DNA from 4 places in the Streptomyces sp. NPDC048504 genome. Region 2 is predicted to be linked to each of the others. Evidence: riboswitches for the same ligand, from Rfam matches in the RefSeq annotation. Region 2 holds a riboswitch; each other region holds the start of a gene.
The links. A riboswitch is a leader RNA that binds a small molecule or an ion and turns the genes downstream of it on or off. The one in region 2 is predicted to bind cobalamin.
Positions count from the first base shown of each region.

Region 1: it holds a riboswitch for cobalamin, as region 2 does, so the genes downstream of both, metE (5-methyltetrahydropteroyltriglutamate--homocysteine S-methyltransferase) here and ACGFY9_RS35485 (ABC transporter substrate-binding protein) in region 2, are expected to answer to the same signal.
Region 3: it holds a riboswitch for cobalamin, as region 2 does, so the genes downstream of both, ACGFY9_RS27505 (HoxN/HupN/NixA family nickel/cobalt transporter) here and ACGFY9_RS35485 (ABC transporter substrate-binding protein) in region 2, are expected to answer to the same signal.
Region 4: it holds a riboswitch for cobalamin, as region 2 does, so the genes downstream of both, ACGFY9_RS23565 (prenyltransferase/squalene oxidase repeat-containing protein) here and ACGFY9_RS35485 (ABC transporter substrate-binding protein) in region 2, are expected to answer to the same signal.

Region 1 is NZ_JBICXA010000011.1:341,816-346,066, reverse strand. It holds gene metE (5-methyltetrahydropteroyltriglutamate--homocysteine S-methyltransferase) at 1-2,152, opposite strand, end outside; cobalamin riboswitch at 2,290-2,514, opposite strand; gene meaB (methylmalonyl Co-A mutase-associated GTPase MeaB) at 2,577-3,569, opposite strand; gene scpA (methylmalonyl-CoA mutase) at 3,566-4,251, opposite strand, start outside.
Region 2 is NZ_JBICXA010000017.1:61,580-65,830, reverse strand. It holds gene ACGFY9_RS35500 (SDR family NAD(P)-dependent oxidoreductase) at 1-501, shown strand, start outside; gene ACGFY9_RS35495 (ABC transporter ATP-binding protein) at 546-1,340, opposite strand; gene ACGFY9_RS35490 (FecCD family ABC transporter permease) at 1,337-2,350, opposite strand; gene ACGFY9_RS35485 (ABC transporter substrate-binding protein) at 2,347-3,408, opposite strand; cobalamin riboswitch at 3,462-3,675, opposite strand; gene ACGFY9_RS35480 (universal stress protein) at 3,858-4,251, shown strand, end outside.
Region 3 is NZ_JBICXA010000011.1:289,555-293,805, forward strand. It holds gene ACGFY9_RS27505 (HoxN/HupN/NixA family nickel/cobalt transporter) at 553-1,680, opposite strand; cobalamin riboswitch at 1,716-1,945, opposite strand; gene ACGFY9_RS27510 (ArsR/SmtB family transcription factor) at 2,027-2,392, shown strand; gene ACGFY9_RS27515 (DUF5134 domain-containing protein) at 2,713-3,390, shown strand; gene ACGFY9_RS27520 (hypothetical protein) at 3,675-3,914, shown strand; gene ACGFY9_RS27525 (PepSY-associated TM helix domain-containing protein) at 3,963-4,251, opposite strand, start outside.
Region 4 is NZ_JBICXA010000009.1:195,486-199,736, forward strand. It holds gene ACGFY9_RS23550 (alpha/beta hydrolase) at 1-553, opposite strand, end outside; gene ACGFY9_RS23555 (helix-turn-helix domain-containing protein) at 699-1,643, shown strand; partial or broken gene ACGFY9_RS23560 (phosphotransferase) at 1,534-2,214, opposite strand; cobalamin riboswitch at 2,274-2,407, shown strand; gene ACGFY9_RS23565 (prenyltransferase/squalene oxidase repeat-containing protein) at 2,497-3,741, shown strand; gene ACGFY9_RS23570 (SCO2322 family protein) at 3,738-4,251, shown strand, end outside.

The DNA of each region.
Region 1 (4,251 bases), on a different contig from region 2:
CGGCCGTACTCGGCACGCGCGGGGAGTGGATGTCGTAGACGCCCGGCCCCGCCTCGCGCGGATAGCCGTGCTCGGTCAGCTCGCCCGCGACCTGCATGCGCGAGCGGGCCGCCTCCAGGCTGATGACGTCCGCGTCGAGGTCGTCGATGGCCTGCACGATGTCGCCGAACTCGGCGTAGCACATGTGCGTGTGGACCTGCGTCTCCGGACGGACGCCGGCGGTGGTCAGCCGGAACGCCTCCGTGGCCCAGGCGAGATACGCCTCCCGGTCCGCCGCGCGCAGCGGCAGGGTCTCGCGCAGCGCGGGTTCGTCGACCTGGATGACCGAAGTCCCGGCCGCCTCAAGGTCGTTGACCTCGTCGCGCAGGGCGAGGGCGACCTGCCGGGCGGTGTCGCCGGGCGGCTGGTCGTCGCGGACGAAGGACCAGGCGAGCATGGTGACCGGCCCGGTGAGCATGCCCTTGACCGGGCGTGAAGTGAGGGACTGGGCGTACGTCGTCCAGCGGACCGTCATCGGTTCGGGGCGGGAGATGTCGCCGGCCAGGATCGGCGGGCGGACGTAACGGGTGCCGTACGACTGGACCCAGCCGTACCGCGTGGCGAGGTAGCCGGTGAGCTGCTCGGCGAAGTACTGGACCATGTCGTTGCGTTCGGGTTCGCCGTGCACGAGGACGTCGAGACCGGTCTTCTCCTGGAAGGAGATGACCTCGCCGATCTCCGCCTTGATGCGCTCCTCGTAACCGGCAGTGTCGATCCGCCGCGCCCTCAAGTCGGCCCGCGCGGTGCGCAGTTCGGAGGTCTGCGGGAAGGAGCCGATCGTGGTCGTCGGCAGCGGCGGCAGCCCGAGATGCGCGCGCTGCGCCGCGGTCCGCTCGTCGTACGGCTGGGAGCGGCGGGCGTCGGCGTCCGTGACCGCGGCGGCCCTGGCCCGTACGGCGGGGTCCCTGGTGAGCGCCGAACCGGCGCGGGAGGCCAAGTCGGCGCGGTTGGCGGCGAGTTCGGCGGCGATCGTGTCGGTGCCCTGGGCCAGGCCCTTGGCAAGCGTGACGATCTCGCCGGTCTTCTGCCGCGCGAACGCGAGCCAGCGCAGGATCTGCGGCTCGATGTCCCGCTCGGCGGCGGCGTCGAGCGGCACATGGAGCAGCGAGCAGGAGGCGGCCACGTCGACCCGGTCGGCAAGACCGAGCAACGTGCCCAGTGTGGCAAGGGACTTGGTGAGGTCGTTGACCCAGACGTTACGGCCGTTGACGACCCCCGCGATCAGCCGCTTGCCGGGCAGTCCGCCCACGGCGGCGAGGGCGTCCAGGTTGGCGGCGGCGGACTCGGTGAAGTCGAGTGCGAGGCCCTCCACGGGCGCCTTCGCGAGGACCGGCAGCGCGTCGCCGAGCCGGTCGAAGTAGGAGGCGACGAGCAGCTTCGGCCGGTCGGTGAGGGCGCCGAGGGCGCGGTACGCGCGGGTGGTGGCGCTCAGTTCTGCCGGGGTGCGGTCCTGGACCAGGGCGGGCTCGTCGAGTTGTACCCACTCCGCGCCGGCCGCGCGCAGGTCGGCGAGGACCTCGGCGTACACGGGCAGCAGCCGGTCCAGGAGGGTCAGCGGATCGAAGTCCGCGGACACCCCGGGCGCGGGCTTGGCGAGCAGGAGGTAGGTGACCGGGCCGACGAGCACCGGGCGGGCGGTGAGGCCCAGGGCGAGGGCCTCCTTCAACTCCGCCACCTGTTTGGCGGAGTCGGTGGTGAAGACGGTGTCCGGGCCCAACTCGGGCACGAGGTAGTGGTAGTTGGTGTCGAACCACTTCGTCATCTCCAGCGGCGCCACGTCCTGGGTGCCGCGTGCCATCGCGAAGTAGCCGTCCAGCGCGTCGAGTTCGACGGCGGCGCGGTGGCGTTCGGGGATCGCGCCGACCATGACGCTGGTGTCCAGGACGTGGTCGTAGTACGAGAAGTCGCCGGTCGGTACCTCGTGGATGCCGGCGTCCGCCAGTTGCCGCCAGTTCGTGCGGCGCAGTTCGGCGGCGGTGGTCCGGAGGGCTTCGGCGTCGACGCGGCCCTTCCAGTAGCCCTCGATGGCCTTCTTGAGTTCTCGGCCCCTGCCCTGGCGGGGGTAGCCGTAGACGGTTGCCCGTGCTGCCGCGGCTGCGGACTTCGGTGTCACGGAAATCTCCTTCGCGAGATATCTCCCTGGATCCCGGTGTCGGGACGTGAGCGCGAAGGTTCGTAGACCGGGGGATGGTGACCGCCCGTGTGTACGCCGACCCGCCCACGAGGTCACCGGGATTCCGCGCGCGAATGCTTCGCGTGCGGGCAGGTGGCAGGTCTTCGGACTTGCGGGCACGGCCCCCGTTTGAACTGGAGGTCACCTACTGGCCGTCGCTTCCCAGGTCCTGTGTGGGCCCAGTGCGTATGACGGCGGTCGTTCCTGCTTACCGCTGCGGGGCAGTCCCGGAATTTCACCGGGTTCCCTCTTGCGACGCGTCCGTCTGGGTGACGGGGCGAACCAGCTGCGTCGATCAGCGTAGCGGGTACGTCGAGTTTTGGCTTTCGGCCGGTGGGGGCTGGTCGCGCAGTTCCCCGCGCCCCTAGGTAGGTCGGGGTCCCCGGGATTCGAAGGCTCGCAGGATTTCCTCTGCCGCCAAGGTTGCTGTCAACTCGCCCTCGCGTACCTGGCGTTCGAGGGCCGGAGCCAGCGCACGTACCGCCGGATCGGAGTGCAGCCTCCCCAGAAGTTCATCGCGGACCATCGTCCACGTCCAATCCACCTGCTGCTCGCTGCGCTTCGCAGCCAGGCGGCCGGTGGACTCCAGCAGGGAGCGGTGTTGTTCGAGGCGCTCCCAGACCGTGTCCAGGCCGGTGCCCTCGCGCGCGCTGCAACTCAGTACCGGCGGGGTCCAGGCCGCGTCAGCGGGGTGCATCAGCCGTAGTGCGCCTGCCAGTTCACGTGCCGCGCTCTTCGCATCCCGCTCATGCGGCCCGTCCGCCTTGTTGACGGCGATGACGTCCGCCAGTTCCAGGACGCCCTTCTTGATGCCCTGTAGCTGGTCGCCGGTACGGGCCAACGTCAACAGCAGGAAAGAGTCGACCATGTTGGCTACCGCCGTCTCCGACTGGCCTACGCCTACCGTCTCGACGAGGACGACGTCGTACCCCGCCGCTTCCATCACCACGATGGACTCGCGGGTCGCCTTCGCGACGCCGCCGAGGGTGCCGGCGGTGGGGGAGGGGCGGACGAAGGCCGCCGGGTCGACGGAGAGGCGCTCCATGCGGGTCTTGTCGCCGAGGATCGAACCGCCCGTCCGTGTGGAGGACGGGTCGACCGCCAGCACCGCGACCCGGAAGCCGAGGGAGGTGAGGAGGGTGCCGAAGGCGTCGATGAAGGTCGACTTGCCTACGCCCGGTACGCCGCTGATGCCGATGCGCCGGGCCTGGCCGCTGTGCGGGAGGAGCTCGGTCAGCAACTCCTGGGCCATGAACCGGTGTTGGGGCTTGGTCGACTCGACGAGGGTGATGGCGCGGGCCACCAGGGCCCGCTTGCCGCCGAGTACGCCCTTCACATAGGTGTCGACCTCGATCACAGGGTGTGCCCGAGGTCGGCGGCCAGTCGCCGCACCAGGTCGTGGGCCGCGTCCGGGATCACCGTCCCGGGCGGGAACACGGCCGCCGCGCCCATCTCCAGGAGGGTGGGTACGTCCTGCGGTGGGATCACCCCGCCCACCACGATCATGATGTCCTCGCGGCCCTCCTCGGCGAGGGACTCCTTCAACGCCGGTACGAGGGTGAGGTGTCCGGCGGCGAGGGACGACACTCCGACGATGTGTACGTCCGCCTCCACGGCCTGGCGGGCCACCTCGCCGGGGGTCTGGAACAGCGGGCCGACGTCGACGTCGAAGCCGAGGTCGGCGAAGGCGGTGGCGATCACCTTCTGGCCGCGGTCGTGACCGTCCTGGCCCATCTTGGCGACCAGGATGCGCGGGCGGCGGCCCTCGGACTCCTCGAACTCGGCCACGAGGGCACGGGTGCGTTCCACGGACGGGGAGTCGCCGGCTTCGGTGCGGTACACACCGGCGATCGTACGGATCTGGCTCGCGTGCCGCCCGTACACCTTCTCCAGCGCGTCGGAGATCTCGCCGACCGTCGCCTTCGCGCGGGCCGCGTTGACCGCCAACTCCAGGAGATTTCCCGTGCTTTCGGCGGCCCGGGTCAGCGCGTGCAACGCGTCCTGGGTGGCCTGTTCGTCGCGCTCGGCGCGCAACCGCC
Region 2 (4,251 bases):
GACATCCTCGTGAACAGCGCCGGGATCAACCTGCGCCCGCCGATGGGCGAGTTGAGCGAGGACGTGTGGGACACCACGATGGCCCTGAACCTGGAGGCGCCCTTCCTCCTGGGCCAACGCTTCGGTCCCGGCATGGCCGAACGGGGCTTCGGGCGCATCATCCACATCACCTCCCAGCAGGCGCACCGGGCGTTCGTGCAGAGCGGTGCCTACGGGGTGTCCAAAGGGGCGCTGGAGTCGCTGGCCCGCTCGCAGGCCGAGGCGTGGTCGCCGCACGGCGTCACCTGCAACACCCTGGTCCCGGGCTTCGTGATGACACCGCTCAACGAACGACTGTCGTCCGACCCGGAGAAGGTGGCGGCGCTGGCCGCGCGCACACTGATCGGCCGCAACGGCCTTCCCGAGGACTTCGCGGGCGCGGTGGTGTTCCTGGCGAGCCGCGCCTCCGCTTACGTCACCGGGCAGTCGGTCTTCGTGGACGGCGGATTCTCCGTCCACTAGCCCAAAACCGGCTGCGCCTCGGCCGGTTGGGAAGCCGGCCACCACTACGACACCCCGCTCCCCCGCCGCAGAAAGCGGATCACAGGATGCCCGGGGTCGAGGCCGACCTCGGCGCGGACGCCGTAGACGTCCTTGATGAGGGCCGGGGTGAGGACCTCGGCCGGGGTGCCCTCGGCCACCGTGCGGCCGGTGCCGAGGACGAGCAGGCGGTCGCAGTACATCGCGGCGAGGTTGAGGTCGTGCAGGGCGATCACGGTGGTGACCGGGAGGTCGGCGATCAGGTCGAGGAGGTCCAACTGGTGCTGGATGTCGAGGTGGTTGGTCGGTTCGTCGAGGAGGAGTTCGCGGGGTTCCTGGGCCAACGCGCGGGCGATCTGGGCGCGTTGGCGTTCGCCGCCGGAGAGGGTGTGCCAGGACTGGGCGGCGCGGTCGGTGAGGCCGGTACGTTCCAGGGCCTCGGTGACGGCGCGGGCGTCGGTGGCCGACGCCGGTGACCAGGCGCGGCGGTGCGGGATGCGGCCCAGGGCGACGACCTCGCGGACGGTCAACTCGGTCTGGGTGTGGGTGTGTTGCTCGACCGTGGCGATACGGCGGGCGGTCTCGCGGCGCCCGACTTCGGGGAGCGGGCGCCCGTCCAGGGTGACGACTCCGGTGGAGGCGGGGAGGACTCCGGCCAGTAGACGCAACAGCGTTGATTTTCCTGACCCGTTGGGCCCGAGGAGGCCGACGGTCTCTCCAGGTCGTAGGACGAGTGTGACGCCGTCGACGATGAGCTGGCCGTCGGTGCGGCGGGCGACCCGGTCCGCGTGCAGGCCGGTGTCCGGAGCGGGGGTGCTCATGTCGTCCTCCGGCCCCGGTGCAGCACGACCACGAACGCGGGTACGCCGATCAGTGACGTCACCACCCCCACCGGTACCTCCTGGGGATCGACGACGGTACAGGCGAGGGTGTCCACCCATACCAGGAAGACGGCTCCGGTCAGCGCGGTGACCGGCAGCAGTCGTACATGCCCGGAACCGGTCAACGCGCGGGTGACGTGCGGCAGGACCAGGCCGACGAAGCCGATCGCCCCGGCGCAGCTGACCAGTACGGCGGTGAGCAGCGCCGTGGCGCAAAGCAGGATCAGTCGGGCGCGGGCGACGTTCACGCCCAGGCCTGCGGCCGCCTCCTCTCCGAAGGCGAACGCGTCCAGCGTGGTGGCATGGCCCAGGCATACGACCAGCACGAGCGCCAACGCGCCCGCGCAGAGCAGCACTTGGCCCCAGTCCGCGCCGGAGAGCGAGCCGAGCAGCCAGAACAGCACGCCCTTGGTGGTCTCGGCGTCCGCCGACGTCAGCACCGTGAACGACGTGAGCGCGGAGAAGAGTTGCATGGCGGCCACGCCGGACAGCACCACCCGGTCCATGCTCGCGCCGAGGCTGTGACTGAGCAGCATGACCAGCCCGAAGGAGAGCAGCGCACCGACGAAGGCGCCCGCCGACAGCGACACGGCCCCGCCGCCCACCCCGAGCACGACCACCGCGACCGCCCCCGTGGACGCTCCGGACGAGACGCCGAGCACGAACGGGTCCGCCAGCGGATAGCGCAGCAGGGACTGCATGACGGCGCCGCACAGCGCGAGCCCGGCACCGCAGACGGCGGCGAGCAGCGTGCGGGGCATACGCAGGTTCCAGACGATGCCGTCCCGCAACGGAGCAAGGGCGCTTTCGCCACCGCCGAGGTGGGACGCGACCGACGCCCACACGTCGGCCGTGGAGATGTCGGCGGGCCCGATCGTCACCGCGAAGGCCACGGAGACCAGCAGCGCGACCAGCCCGCCGCCCGTCAACAACAGGGTGCGGACGGTCACTTGGCGAGTCCGAAGTCGCGCAGGCCGGCGGCGACCTGTTCGGTCCCTTCGACGGTGCGGATGGAGGGGTTCATCGCCTGTCCGCTGAGCAGGATGTACCGCTTCTTCTTGACGGCGGTGAGATTGCGGGTGGCGGCGTTGGTCTCCAGGAAGTGGATCTTCGCCTTGGCGGTCTCGGCGGTCTGCGACTTGCGGGTCAGATCGCCCAGGACGATGACGTCGGGGTCGCGGTCGGCGACGGTCTCCCAGTTGATCTGGGGCCACTCGTCGTGGGTGTCGGAGAAGGCGTTCTTTCCACCGACGGCGCGGGTGATGGCACCCGGGGCGCCGCAGCAGCCGGCCAGGTAAGGCGACTGGGAGTTCGCGAACCAGTACATGAGAGAGGTGTCCGAGGCGTCGAGGCCGGTGGTGGCCTTGGTCACCCGTGCCCTCAGCTGAGCCACGAGCTGGTCGCCGCGCGCCTTCACGCCCATCGCACGGGACAGGTCGCGTATCTCGCCGTAGACGCTGTCGAGGGTGAGCGGTGTGCTGCGCGAACCGTCGCCGCCGCTGTCGTTGTCCTTGCCCGCGCAGTCGGACGGCGAGACGTACGTCGGCACGCCCAGCTTCTCGAACTGTTCGCGGGTCGCGACCCCGCCCTTGCCGAGCGTCGAGACGAAGGACGCGGTGACGAAGTCGGGTTCGGCGTCGAGGACCTTCTCGAAGGAGGGCGCGTTGTCGGCGAGGCGCGGCACGGCCGCGTTCGCCTTCTCCAGGCCCTTCAGCACCGGGTCGGTCCAGGTGGCGGTGCCGGCGATGCGGCCGGCGAGGCCGAGGGAGAGCAGGATCTCGGTGGTGCCCTGGTTCAGGGAGACGACCCGCTCGGGGGCCGACTTCAACGTGATCTTGTGCCCGCAGTCGGTGAGGGTGAGCGGGAAGCCCGCGGCCGACTTCTCCGTCTCGCCGTCGGCACTGTCGCCGTCGGATCCACCGCACGCGGTGAGCAGCAGGGCGGGTGCGACGAGGAGGGCCGCAGTACGGCGGCGGAGCGGGACGGGGGCGGTACGGATCACGGGCATGCCTTGCCTGTCGGGGCTCGAACGCGGAGCCTGGCCTACGAACTCCCCCTCGCCGAGGGCGAGAAGGCGCCAGCAGGTCTTCGGACTCGGGTTCGTCCGGACGGGGCGCCTTCCCGGCGCGTCGCACACCGGCTCCTTCGGCCGGCCCGCGTCGCCCCAGTGGCGTCTATTGCCCCGCCCGTCCCCCTAACCGCTGCGCGTCAGTTCCGGATTCCCACCGGATTCCCTGGCCTCGGTTGTGGCACGACTGGCCCGCACAACGTATCAAGATCGCCCGTCGGCTCCCGCCACGGGGTGCGGTGCCGCGCCGAGCCGCGCGAAGCCCGGCGGCCCCATGGCCCAGCGCCTGCACCGCGGACTTTCCTCCGGTTCCGTCCAACCCCTGTGCGGCACGCTCCGCGCGGCGGATCGTGGAGGCCCCGACTCGCTCGCACGGAGGTCCAACGGCCATGCCCCAACTGATCGTTGTCGGTGTCGACGGTTCCGCGGACAGCCGCATCGCGGCCGACTGGGCAGCAGAGGAAGCCGAGTTGCGCGGACTCCCCCTGCGGGTCGTACACGTCTCGACACTCCCGGACGGCCAACTCCTCACCACCTGGCCCTACTTCCGCGAGCCCTCTCCCGACGCCCTCGTCACCTCCCTCACGAAGGACCACCCCGAACTCCGGGCCGACGTGGTCGCGTTCACCGGAGAGGCCGTGCCGGCGCTGCTCCCCCTGACCGCCGAGGCCGACTCCACGGTCCTCGGGCTGCGCGGTACGGGCGGTTTCGCGGGCCTTGCCCTCGGTTCCGTGGCCCACGGGGTCGCCGAGCGCTCCGATGGGCCGGTGGTACTGGTGCCGA
Region 3 (4,251 bases), on a different contig from region 2:
GGTGAGCACGAGGGCCGCTCCGACGTGGGCGGCGGTGGCGTGCGGTGTCATCGCGTGCGCGTGGTTCATGGACATGCCGGGCATGGCCATCGCAGTACGAGGGCGTGCAGCGTCGAAGGCGAGGTGCAGACCGCCCTGGGTTGCCAGCGTCGCGCCGCCGATGCCGGTCAACGAGCGTTCCCGGCCGCCCAGTAGACAGCCGACAGCGAAGATCGGCAGGACCGCGGCGGCCTGTACCCACACGGGTGGTGCCGCGCCCATGGCCAGTGCGTGTCCTCCGGCGGCCAGCAGCACGCACAGTACGGCGAACACCGCCGCGCGCAAGCTCCGTACCGCCGGGGACGCGCTCACGTCCGACGGTGCGGCCATGCGGCCCGAGGATCTCTCCCCTTGCCCGCCCATGCGCATCACCGTCCACGTACTACCTGGTCAACCCTGCGTCTTCCTTACGAGTCGGATGCGGGTCCCGTTCAGTTCCCGGCTCGGCCGATGAATTCGATGCGGGCGGGAGCGCGGGCGGGCGGGGCCTCCGACCGCCCCGCAACCGAGGCGTCAGTCCGCATTGGCCGTCTTCACGTTCCAGCGGTGTTCGACGTTGGCCAGGCGCCAGTAGGCGATGGCGCAGGCCCATACGACGACGAAGAGGCCGACGATGATGTAGCCGACGTTGTCGAGGTCGATGCCGGAGATCCAGTCGGTGATGCCGTCCTGGAGACCGAGGTTGTCGTGCAGGACGCTGACGAGTTCGATCGTGCCGATGACGAAGGCGACCGCGATCGACAGGCCGGTGATGGTGAGGTTGTAGTAGACCTTGCGGACCGGGTTGGAGAACGCCCAGTGGTAGGCGAAGTTCATGAAGCAGCCGTCGAGGGTGTCGAAGAGGCTCATGCCTGCGGCGAACAGCAGGGGCAGGCACAGGATCGCGTACCAGGGCAGGCCGGCGGCGGCGCCGGAGCCGGCCATGACCATCAGGGCGACCTCGGTGGCGGTGTCGAAGCCCAGGCCGAACAGGACGCCGACGGGGTACATCTGACCCGGCCGCGTGATGGACCTCGTCAGCCGGCCCAGGATCCGGTTCATGAAGCCGCGGTTGGCGAGGTGCTTCTCCAGCTCGTGCTCGTCGAACTGGCCTGCGCGCATGGCCTTGAAGACCCGGTAGATCCCGGTGAGGGCGACCAGGTTGAGGGCCGCGATCAGGTAGAGAAAGGTGCCGGAGACGGTGGTGCCGATCAGGCCGAGGGTCACACGGGAGTCGGAGTCCTCGTTGAGCAGGGTGCCGGTCACCTTTGCGCCGGCGGCGATGAGCGAGGCCATCGCGACCACGATCGTCGAGTGGCCCAGTGCGAACCAGAAGCCGACCGACACCGGACGCTTGCCGTCGGCCATGAGCTTGCGGGTGGTGTTGTCGATGGCCGCGATGTGGTCGGCGTCGAAGGCGTGCCGCATGCCGAGGGTGTAGGCGGTGATGCCGAGTCCCACGCCGAAGACCTGATGGCCGACGGTGTAGTGGTTCGGGGCGACCATGGCGATCAGAATCATGAAGGCCACGACGTGCAGGGCCGCGATGACGGCGAGCAGGGCGCCGGTGCGGAGCCAGTCCCGGCGTTCCCAGCGCAGTGGCTGCGCGGCCGGTGTCCCGGTGGCGGTGGTCGGCGGGGCGGGGTTTTCGGGCAGGGTCATGTTCGGGGCAGCCTCTCCAGCACCTCGTGGACGGGGTCGTCGTACGGTGCCGTGGCCGGTCTCCTGGCTGACGGGTCGAACGTCTGCGCCGCCCGGCCTTCCCGGGCGCGACATGCGCCCAGTGGCCGCCCGGTCCCGGGTGGGAGCGGGGATGGTGCGGAGACTTCCCGATCACAGTGGCGAGGGCCGCTCCGGACTCCCGTGCCCGAACCTGATCGGACACAGTGCACCGGTCTTCCCGAACACCACGGCCGGATCAGGCTAGGTGCGACACCTGGTCATCCACAAGTCTGCGCAATTGCGCAGGTGTTGTGCATCACGCGGGGGCAGGGGTGAGGATGGGTGCATGCATCTGGTTCCGGAGAGTCGCGCGCATCGCCGTGCGATCGATGAGCACACCGTCTGCGAGGCCATCGAGGGCATCGGCGATGCCGCCCGCGTCAACGAGTGGGCCGCCCGTTTCTCCCTGCTGGGCGAGCCGAACAGGCTGTCCGTGCTGCTGGCCGTGCACCGGGCCGGGCCCATCGCCGTATCGGATCTGTCGCTGGCCACGGGCATCAGCGACACGTCCGTCTCCCAGATCCTGCGCCTGCTACGGGCCTCGGGCACCGTCACCGCCGACAAGGACGGTCGCGTCGTCCGCTACCGGCTGACCGATCCCGGTATGGCGGCGCTGCTGGACTCCTCGCTTCCGCCGGAGCCTGCGGCCTGAGTCGTCTTCAACTGACCCGCGCCGACCACCCGTTCATCGAGCCGCCGTGCAGGTCGTACGGATGGTCGGCCGCAGTCCGTCTCATGGTGCGTTCGCGGCCCGCCGCCCGCCGCCCGCCGCCCGACGCCCGACGCCCGACGCCCGACGCCCAAGTGACCGTACTCACACGGCACCTTGGGAACTCACCCCTGCGCCGCTCCGACTCCTGTTGCGTCCATCCAGCAGGTCGGCGACCGCGTCCTTCGCTTCTCCTCTGCTGATGCGACCCCGCCGTGAATCGGATGACGGATGCCTAACGGCGTCCCGGAGTTGGGGGTTTCGTGATCGCCGCGAGCGGACTGCGCTGGATCCTGAGCCTGATGTTCGCCGTGCCGGTCCTGTACGGGGTGTGGCGGATGGTTCTGCCCGCCACGGGGCTAGCCGAGCGGGCGGATCACTTGTGGCACGCGGCGATGGGGGTACTGATGATCGCCATGGCCTGGCCCTGGGGCATGGACCTGGCGGCGCTTCCGCAGGTGGTGTTGTTCTCGGTGGGCGGGTTGTGGTTCCTGGCGGCGGCCCCCTTCCGAACCGGTGACCGTACAAGGCGCCGAGCGGTACTCGCCGCCCTGCCCCATGTGGTGATGATGGGCGCCATGGCCTGGATGGTGGCGGCGATGGAGTCCTCAGGCGGTATGTCCGGGCACACGGAGGCGGCCGGTGCGCATGACATGGCGGGAATGGACATGTCCGGCAGTTCCGGTCTGGCCGCCATGAGTCTGACCGGGACAGGGCCGCGAGTGACGGCGGTGCTGTTCGCGGTGGTCCTTGGGGGTCTTGGTCTGTCCTGGCTGACCCGTGCTCTCGACCGGACCAGGGAAAGAGGCACCGTCTCAGAACGTGAACAGCCGGACGGCGGGGCCGCGTTGGAGGCGGTAAGCCAGGGCGGGGCCCTGTCCCCGGCGTGCCATGCCGCGATGGCGTTGGGGATGGCCGTCATGTTCGCCCTGCTCGTGTGACGTCACACGGCGCCGGCATGTGGAGAGGGAGAGCGGTACGGACCTCTCGTCTCCGTCCCGCGCTTCCGTAGTTTTCGTCGGCTCCGGGTGGGGAGGAATCGAAGGCGCGCCCACAGCCGTAGGGACGGCGGGCGGAGCACGTGGCGTCCAAGAGGGGTGGGGCAATGTCCGAGGTACTCGGGACGTCCAGGACCGTTGCGGACGGGGCTTGGCCCTGGGAGCACCCCGCCACCGAAAACCGGAGACTACGCACTGCACGACGGCTTCTGAACGAGGCGTGGTCCTTGTCGGTGCTGACCACGGGACTGCTCGCCAGTGGCTACGCCTGGCTGGGGTTCTTCGCCGGAGGCACAGCGGGGGCGCTGGTCGGTGGCTTCGTGGGACTTTCGACGAGCGCCTTGCTGCATCTGCTCGTCAGCCGAGCGGTGTCGGGTCCGCGTGGTCGTCGCCCTGCCGGGCCGGCGCTGCTCGGCCGCTCCACGATGGTACGGACGCCTGGAGGCGGCAGCGGCTCCGTCACCTGATCTGCCGCCTCCAGGGAGGTCGACCGGGGCCCGTCCCGGTCGTGCCGGTCAGCTTCCGGAGGTGGTCGCGGTCGTCGGCGAAGTGGGCGTACGGCGGCGCCGGTTGGCGCCGACGGCGAGGTCGACGACCAGGAAGATGGCCAGCGGGATGCCGAAAAGCGGGATCACCCAGCCGACCGCGGCCACCACGACGATGCCGATCGCCACGGTCCGGGAGGGCAGGCCGCGCCAGGCGCCCCGGGCGGGCGGGGTGCCGAGGAGGGCGCGGCGGTCGGCGCGGGTGGGGCGGCGCTGCCACCACATGCGGTAGCCCCAGAGGATGACGGAGATCAGGCCG
Region 4 (4,251 bases), on a different contig from region 2:
GGATCGCGTTCGCGGCGGGGTTGTCCAGCCGTACGGGCTGCTGGAGGCAGAGCGTCGGCTGGTCCGAGACCATCGTGCGCAGCCAGGCCACGTCCGCCGGATCGGTGACCCCGAACAGGCCACCGGGCGGCGGGAGTTCGGGCAGCGGCGGAATCCGCCAGGGGGTGTCGGACCGCGCGGCCAGGTCGATCAGGACCTGGGTCACGGGCAGGATGTCGGTCGCGCGCTCGCCGTCCACCGGGACCATCGCGTCCAGGTAGACGAGATGGGCGATCCGGTCCGGGAGCGTGTTGGCCGCGCCCGAGACCACGAGCCCCGCGTAACTGTGCCCCACGAGGACCACGTCCGTGAGGTCCTCCTCGGTGATCAGCCCGACGACGTCCTCGACGTGGGTGTCGAGGCCCACCCCGGGGCCGAGCAGGTGCGCCTTGTCGCCGTAGCCGGTGAGTGACGGCGCGAACACCCGGTGCCCGGCAGCCGTCAGCAGCGGGACCACCCGGTCCCAGGCCTGCCCGCTGTGCCAGGCGCCGTGTACCAGTAGATAAGTAGACATCGTGTCGCTCCTTGGTGTGGTGGCCGGGGTTGCCGCATGGCCACCGACGACGCTGCCGCCCGCCCCACACCCCAGCCAGGGCCCCGCCGACCCTGGGGGTGACAGGACCAGGCAGGCCCCCGTCCGCCCGATCTACAGTGAGGAGATGGCCGACGAACCGAACCTGCTGGGTGAGTACGTGCGCGCCCGCCGCGAACTCGTCACGCCCGAACAGGCCGGTATCCCGGTCTTCGGGGTCCGGCGGGTGCCGGGCCTGCGCCGCGAGGAGGTCGCGATGCTGGCCGGCATCAGCGCCGACTACTACCTGCGGCTGGAGCAGGGCCGCGACCGCAACCCCTCCGCGCAGGTCCTCGAAGCCATCGCCCGGGTGCTGCGGCTCGACGGCACCGCGACGGCCCACCTGCTGCGCCTCGGCGCCGACGGCCCCCGCAGACAGCGCATCCGCCCCCAGCGCCGCAGGGAGACGGTCCCGCCGAGCATCACCAAGCTGCTCACGACGCTCCCGCTCCCGGCCCTGGTCGAGGGCCGCTACTTCGACGTCCTCGCCGCCAACACCCTCGCGACCGCCCTGTCACCGCGCTTCACGGCGGGCGCCAACCGCCTGCGTTCCCTGTTCCTCGACCCCGCCGAGCAGGCACTCCACCCGCAGTGGGAGAACTCCAGCGGAGGTATCGTCGCCGCCTTCCGCGAGGCGGTCGGCACCGACACCGACGACCCCCGGTTCATCGAGCTGGTCGGCGAACTCTCCCTCGCCAGCCCCCTGTTCAGCCGACTCTGGGCCCGCCACGACGTACAGTCCTGCGAGGGCGCGGCCAAGTACCTCGACCACCCCCAGGTCGGCGCCCTCCACCTGAACCGCGAACGCCTGAGCATCGACGGCGCCCCGCGCCAGACCCTCGTCATCTACCACCCGGACCCGGACACCGACGCGGCCGACAAACTGGCCCTCCTGGCCTCCTCCACCGCTACGGCAGAAGCGCGACCGACCGCACCAACTCCTCGGCGACACCGAGGAGTTCGACCTCACGCGGAGTCATCGTCGGATTCACCGCCCGCCTCCGCCGCGCTTCCGCCAACCCTTCCCCCGTGAGCCCGGAAGGATCCGCGAGCAGCGAGACGAGCATCGCGCGCGCCGGTCCGGCGACCGGCTGATCGTCGTCCACGGCGACCTGGGCGAGGATGATCGCGGAGAGCCCCCAGTCGAGAGCCGGGTCACCGTCCTCCGCCGTGGCCCAGTCGATGACGCGCGGGCCGTCCGGAGTGAGCAGCACGTTCTCCGGGTGAAGGTCGAGGTGCAGCACCCGAGTTCCGGGCCGCCGACCGGGGATCGCGTGCAACTGCCGTAGCAGAGAGGCGAGTACGGTCCCGGCCTCCACCGCGTCGATCGCACCCGCGACGAACGCCTCCACCATGGTGGGCCCGGTCAGCCGCTCCATCACGAGATCGGTACGCGAGGTGCGCGAGGTGCCCGGGTCCTCCATGCGCACCCGGGGCACGGGATAGCCGTGGGCCCGCACATGTTCCATCACCGCGCCCTCGGCCGCCGCGTCCCCCCAGTCCTCGCGGTTGCGGCGCAGCACCCACGCCTCGTCGATCTCGTAGACGTCGGCGGTACGGCCGGAGCCGATCAGCTTCCCCGGCGCTTTCCCCGTGGCTGGCATGGCCAGAACCTACCGGGGACGGCGGACCGGGCAACCCCTGCCCACAGCGGGGGCTCAGGTTCCCCGTACAGTGGCCGGGTCGTCATCACACCCGTACGGGAGGAAGCCGGTGCAATTCCGGCGCTGACCCGCAACCGTGATCCGGTCCCCCAGGGGCCCGGTGAGCCGGACCGCCCCGTACGGCACGTGACCGGTTCACATGCACCGTCGAGGAATACGGAGCCGAGCCGCCCGGGGGTCCCCGCGCTGCCGTGCTCCCCGCAGAGAAGGCACCCGCCGATCATGAACGTCCGCCGCAGCGCCGCGGTCCTGGCCACCGTCGTCACCGTGATGGCGGCGGCCCCGGCCGTCGCCGCCGGTCCGTCGCCCTCGCCGTCCGCGGCGATACCCGCCGGGCTCTACGGCACCTCCGACCCGGCCTACGACGGCGTCTGGCGCCAGTCCCTCGCGCTGCTGGCGCAGGACGCGGTGGGCGTGGAGCCCGCCGACCAGGCGGTGACGTGGCTGGTCGGCCAGCAGTGCGCCGACGGCGCCTTCGCCGCGTTCCGGGCCGACCCCGCCAAGGCCTGCGACGCCAAGGTCATGGTCGACACGAACAGCACGGCCGCCGCCGTACAGGCCCTCGCGAACGACGGCCGCGGGGACTCCGCCGTCACCAAGGCCGTCACGTGGCTGAAGTCGATCCAGAACCCCGACGGCGGCTGGGGCTACTCCCCCGGCGGGGCCAGCGACGCGAACTCCACCTCCGTCGTCATCGGCGCCCTCGCGGACGCGGGCGTGACCGTGCCGAACCTCCAGAAGGACGGCAAGTCCCCGTACGACGCCCTGCGGAAGCTCGCGCTGCCCTGCGACGGCGGCGCGGACGCGGGCGCCTTCGCCTACCAGCCGGACAAGAAGGGCAGGCTCGCGGCCAACGCGGACGCGACCGCGGCGGCCGTGCTGGGCCTCTACGGCGAGTCGCTGACCGGCAGCCGACAGGACGACGCCGACGCACCCGCGACGTGCGAGAAGTCCGGCGACGATCCCTTCAGGGTGGCGGACAACGGCGCCGCGTGGCTCGCCCACGCCATGGCGAGGACCGGCCACCTCACCACCGCGCTCCCCGGCGCCAAGCCCCAGCCCGACTACGGCAACACGGCCGACGCGATCGTCGCCCTGTCCTCCCTCGGCCTGCACGACCAGGCCGCCAAGCCCCTGCGCTGGCTGGAGACCCACGCCAACTCCTGGGCCACGCAAGGCGGTCCGGCCGCCTACGCCCAACTCGTCTTCGTGGCGACCACCGCGAAGGGCGCCGACGTCCACGACTTCGGCGGCCAGAACCTCGTCACCCTGCTCAACGCGACGGGCCCGACCCCGAAGTCGATCGACGAGCCGCAGACAGCCGGCCCGAGCGACAACGCGGCCACCGACGACAACGACGGTTCCCTGAACGCCACTTGGACGATCGTCGGCGGCATCCTCCTCCTCGCCGCGATCATCGCCGCCGCCCTGATCACCCGCGGCCGAAAGCGCGGCCACCAACAGTGACCCGCCGCCTCGTCCTGTTCCTGCCGGCCCTGCTCCTCGTCCTCGGCACAACAACCCAGGCCCAGGCAGCCGGTTACCGCTACTGGTCCTTCTGGGACCGCACCGGCACCCACTGGACCTACGCCACGCAGGGCCCCTCCACCACCCGCCCGGACGACGGCACCATCCAGGGCTTCCGCTTCGCGGTGAGCGAGGACTCGGCGAACGCGAAGCAACCCCGCCTCACATCACCCGACTTCGCAGCGATCTGCGCCAACTCCCCCGCCACCCAAGGCAAGAAGCGCATCGCCCTGGTCATCGACTTCGGCACAGCCTCCGACGCCCCCGCCCTCCGCACGGCCTGCGCGAGAGTCACCCCCGACGCGACAACAGCAGAGGCCCTGGCCACGGTCGCCAAACCCCTGCGCTACAACACAGCCGCCCTACTGTGCGCAATAGCCGACTACCCGAAACAGGGCTGCGCCGACCAGGTAACCGACCAGAAGAAGACCCCAACACCCCACCACGGCC